One region of the Cupriavidus sp. PET2-C1 genome, then DNA from elsewhere that is predicted to be linked to it. Evidence: riboswitches for the same ligand, from Rfam matches in the RefSeq annotation. Region 1 holds a riboswitch; the other holds the start of a gene.

Region 1 (2,197 bases):
GCACTGGTTGACCCAATCCACCAGCGGGCGGATGCGGTCGGCGCGGATGTCGCGGTTGTAGCCGTTGAACTCCGCCGTGCCCGCCACGCGGAAGCGGTCAACGCCCAGGCGGCTGGTGACCAGCTTGGTTTCGTCGTCGAGCAGGCTCACGATGGGCGCGGCCGCCTGGCTTTGCGCGTCGTTCAGGTTGACGGTGATCGAATAGCCCTTGACCGGATAGATGTTGACGCGGTCGCCAAGGCTGGCCGCCAGCGCCCGGCTGGCCGTGCCGGCACAGACGACCACGCCGTCGAACATGCGCGATTCGGCCTGCTGGCCGTCGCTGCTGACGATGGTGACCTGCCGGCCATCGGTGCTGACCGACTGGACATCCTGGTTGTACAGGCAACGCACGCCCAGGCGGTCGATGGCCGCGGCCATGCCGCTGGTGAACTTGTGGATGTCGCCAGTGGAGTCGCTCTGGGTGAAATAGCCGCCGTAGTACTGCCCGGCCAGGGTCGGCTCGATGGCGCGCATTTCTTCCGGCGTGACAGCGTGGCGCTCCAGCCCGCCCTCGGCCAGCAGCTTGGACACCCTGCCGGCATGCTCGAAACCCGCCTTGTCGCGATAGATATGGAGGATGCCTTCCTTCTTCAGGTCGAAATCGATGCCTTCGGCCGCCGCCCAGGAGAACAGGTGGTCGCGCGCGGCAATCGCCAGGCGCGTGGTCTCGATGGTGTTCTTGCGGTAATGGGGAATGGCGGCGATGAACTCGGCGAACCAGGACAGCTTGTGCCAGCTCGGGCGCGGGTTGACCAGCAGCGGCGCATCGCTCTTGAGCATCCACTTGATGCCCTTGAGGATGGTGGACCAGTGTGTCCAGACTTCGGCGTTGGAAGCGGAAAGCTGGCCGCCGTTGGCGAACGAGGTTTCCATGGCGGCATAGCGGTGCTTTTCGAGCAGGGTGACCGAGAAACCGCGTTTGGCGAGCGCGTAGGCAGTGGTCACGCCGGTGATGCCACCACCGATAACGGCAATTGTTTTCATCTCTATGGTTCCAGGACGTCGGATGGGAGCCTCTTGCGCGGCATGCGCAAAAGACGCCCCCTCTGTCCTTGACCTGAGAGATTCACGATACGCCACTTTGGGGTGGCGGGGATCGCTTGCTCCTTCGGTACCGCCGGCTGACGAGCGCCGGGGTTCTTCAGAGTTCAAACGTGATACCGGTCCTTTTGCCTGAGAGTTTCCGGGGCGGTTGCTCCTTCGGCGCTGCCCGGCGCTTGGCCAGGCAGTCTCTCCCGATATCACTTTGCATGCCGCCGGGTAATACCAGGTGGCATGGCTCGGAACTTTAGCACTAGTCTGACTGCCTGGGGAAGTTCCCTGCGGGTTCAGGCCACGAATTTCAGCGGGCCGGCACCGGCGCGAGGGACTCGTGCGGCGTGGCGGTGCGCTGCGCGGCCTTGTGCACCATGGTGTAGGCATAGTCCACGCCCATGCCGTAGGCGCCCGAGTGTTCCTTGACCAGCTTCATCACGGCGTCATAGGTGTCGCGATGGGCCCAGTCGCGCTGCCATTCGAGCAGCACCTGCTGCCAGGTCACCGGCACCACGCCGGCCTGCACCATGCGCTGCATGGCGTAGTCGTGCGCTTCCTTGCTGGTGCCGCCGGAGGCGTCGGCCACCATATAGATCTCGTAGTCGCTGTCGTGCATCGCGGACAGCGCGAAGGTGGTGTTGCAGACCTCGGTCCACAGGCCGGCCACGATGATCTTCTTGCGGCCGTTGGCGGCCAGCGCGTCGCGCACCTTCTGGTCGTCCCACGAGTTCATCGAGGTGCGTTCCAGCGTCTGCTGGCCGGGGAATACGTCAAGCAGTTCGGGGTAGGTGTAGCCGGAGAAAGACTCGCTCTCCACCGTGGTGATGGTGGTGGGGATATTGAAGATCCTGGCCGCCTTGGCCAGCCCGACGGCGTTGTTTTTCATCGCCTGGCGGTCCATCGACTGCACGCCGAAGGCCATCTGCGGCTGGTGGTCGATGAAGATCAGCTGGCTGTTTTGCGGGGTCAGGACTTCGAGCTTGGCGTTGGTCATGATTTCTCTCTCCTTGGCTACTTGGCTATTTGGCAACTTGGCTACATGGTTGAATTATTTAGAACGTCGTCGTTGGCGTCGATCCGTCCATGGGTTGAACTTTATGGCAGAGCCGGCCGTCGATGT
Region 2 (2,197 bases), on a different replicon from region 1:
ATGGCGGTCTCGGGATCGACCATGCCGTTCTTCCACAGCGAGATGGTGCTCTGCACGCTGCGGATCAGCTTCTTGTCGGTGGAGGCGAGCTGCTCCTGCACCATGCCGAAGCAATCGTCCGAGTCCATGATGGAGAAGCGCGGCTTCAAGCCCACGTGCTCGGCCTCGGCGCGCAGGATCTGCACGCCCAGCGAGTGGAAGGTGCTCACCGTGATCTGCTTGATGGGGATGCGCTTGCCCTCGCGCGTGGTCTTGCCTTCCATCAGCTTGGCGATCCGCTCCTGCATCTCCTTGGCGGCCTTGTTGGTGAAGGTCACCGCTGCGATGTGCTTGGGCTGGAAACCCTTGTCCTCGATCAGGTGGGCGATCTTCTGCGTGATCACCCGGGTCTTGCCCGAGCCGGCGCCGGCGAGCACCAGGCAGGGGCCGTCGAGGTAGCGAACGGCTTCGGATTGGGCAGGGTTGAGTCCGTGGGTCATGCGTGGCGGGAAGTGACGGATGTGCAGCGTGGAGGCGCGCGCTGGCTGGGCGGAGGGTGGATGCTAACACGCGGCCGAGGCGCCTTTGCGGCAATGAAAGTGGCTCGGCAGGGAGGAGGTAACACTTCGTAAGGTCCGGATCCATGGGCATGCCGGCACCGTCTAACTTACATGTCCGCACGTGTGCGCTCCGTGCCGGATGCATGTCACGATACATTGGAGCGAATCATGAAAACCCTGCAATCCCTGGGCAAGGTCGCCTTGATCGGTATCGCGGTAGCGAGCATGGCCGGCTGTGCCGACATGACTCCCAAGCAACGTAACACCGCGATCGGCGCCGGCGTGGGCGCGGTCGGCGGCGCGGTGCTGACCGGCGGTGATGCACTGGGCACGCTCGGCGGCGCCGCGGTTGGCGGCGTGATCGGTAACGTCACGACCGACAACCCTCGCAGGAGGTAGGCGAGCCGCCCGGCCCTTGCGCCGTTCCGATGGCGCCGGGGTCGGCGCGGACCGCGTTGACAAAGCCTGGGAGCTCCCGTAAATTGCGCGCATCCGACCGGGAGAGCGCGCAGATCTTGCGCCGCCGAAGGGGTATCACCCGAAAACTCTCAGGCACCATGGACTGGTTGGATCGGCTTGCAACATGCACACGATGCACGCCGTACTCTGGAGAGCGGCACCCGCCACTGATCGATCCGTCGACGGCATTGGTGAGCGTGCCCACCGAAGGGGCGCGCAAGGCTAGGGTTTCCAGCAATTGGGATCCCGCCTTGTAATCTCTCAGGTATCGAGGACAGAGGGGTCATCCGCCGCAGCGGATCTGGCAGCGCTATGGCGCGCCGAATCCTGCGGCGGATGGCCCTTTTTCGTTTTCGAACCGAGATTTGCCTTCCCCCGAGGATTCCATGACGCTCCAGGCCACGCCCCTCAACGCCATCCACCGCGCACTCGGCGCCCGCATGGTCGACTTCGGCGGCTGGGACATGCCGGTCAACTACGGCTCCCAGATCGAGGAACACCATGCCGTGCGCAGCGATGCCGGCATGTTCGACGTCTCCCACATGTGCGTGGTCGACCTCAAGGGCGCCAATGTGCGCCCCTTCCTGCGCGGCCTTCTGGCCAACAACGTCGACAAGCTGCAAACGCCGGGCAAGGCGCTGTACTCCTGCATGCTGGATGAGAAGGGCGGCGTCATCGACGACCTGATCGTCTATTTCTTCGCCGAGGACGACTTCCGCCTGGTGGTCAACGCCGGTACGGCCAATGACGACATCCAGTGGATCGCGGCACGCAATGCCGCCACCGGCAGTGGCGTGGCCATCACCCCACGCCGCGGCGACAACGCGCCCGAAGGCGTGGAGCCGCTGGCTATCGTCGCCGTGCAAGGCCCGAACGCCCGCGCCAAGGTCTGGAGCGCCTTCCCCTCCACGCAACCCAGCGAAGCCCTGAAGCCGTTCAATGCGCTGGTCGTGCAGGATCCCGCGCTGGGCGAAGTCATGGTGGCGCGCACCGGTTACACCGGTGAAGACGGTTTCGAACTGGTGGTGCCCGCTGCGAATGTGGCTGGCCTGTGGGAAAAGCTGGTCGCCGAGGGCGTGCGCCCGGCGGGCCTGGGCGCGCGCGACACGCTGCGCCTGGAGGCCGGCATGAACCTGTACGGCCAGGACATGGATATCCACACCTCGCCGCTCAATGCCGGCCTGGCCTGGACCGTGGAC

What was found. Region 1 has a riboswitch for glycine ahead of ACX12D_RS21075 (D-amino acid dehydrogenase). Riboswitches for the same ligand answer to the same signal wherever they lie in the genome.
Region 2: it holds a riboswitch for glycine, as region 1 does, so the genes downstream of both, gcvT (glycine cleavage system aminomethyltransferase GcvT) here and ACX12D_RS21075 (D-amino acid dehydrogenase) in region 1, are expected to answer to the same signal.

Annotation. Positions count from the first base shown of each region.
Region 1 covers NZ_CM137260.1:236,997-239,193, reverse strand. The annotation lists gene ACX12D_RS21075 (D-amino acid dehydrogenase) at 1-1,026, opposite strand, end outside; glycine riboswitch at 1,194-1,290, opposite strand; gene ACX12D_RS21070 (hydrolase) at 1,385-2,071, opposite strand.
Region 2 covers NZ_CM137259.1:4,196,477-4,198,673, forward strand. The annotation lists gene ACX12D_RS19065 (UvrD-helicase domain-containing protein) at 1-479, opposite strand, end outside; gene ACX12D_RS19070 (glycine zipper 2TM domain-containing protein) at 708-938, shown strand; glycine riboswitch at 1,027-1,114, shown strand; glycine riboswitch at 1,136-1,286, shown strand; gene gcvT (glycine cleavage system aminomethyltransferase GcvT) at 1,385-2,197, shown strand, end outside.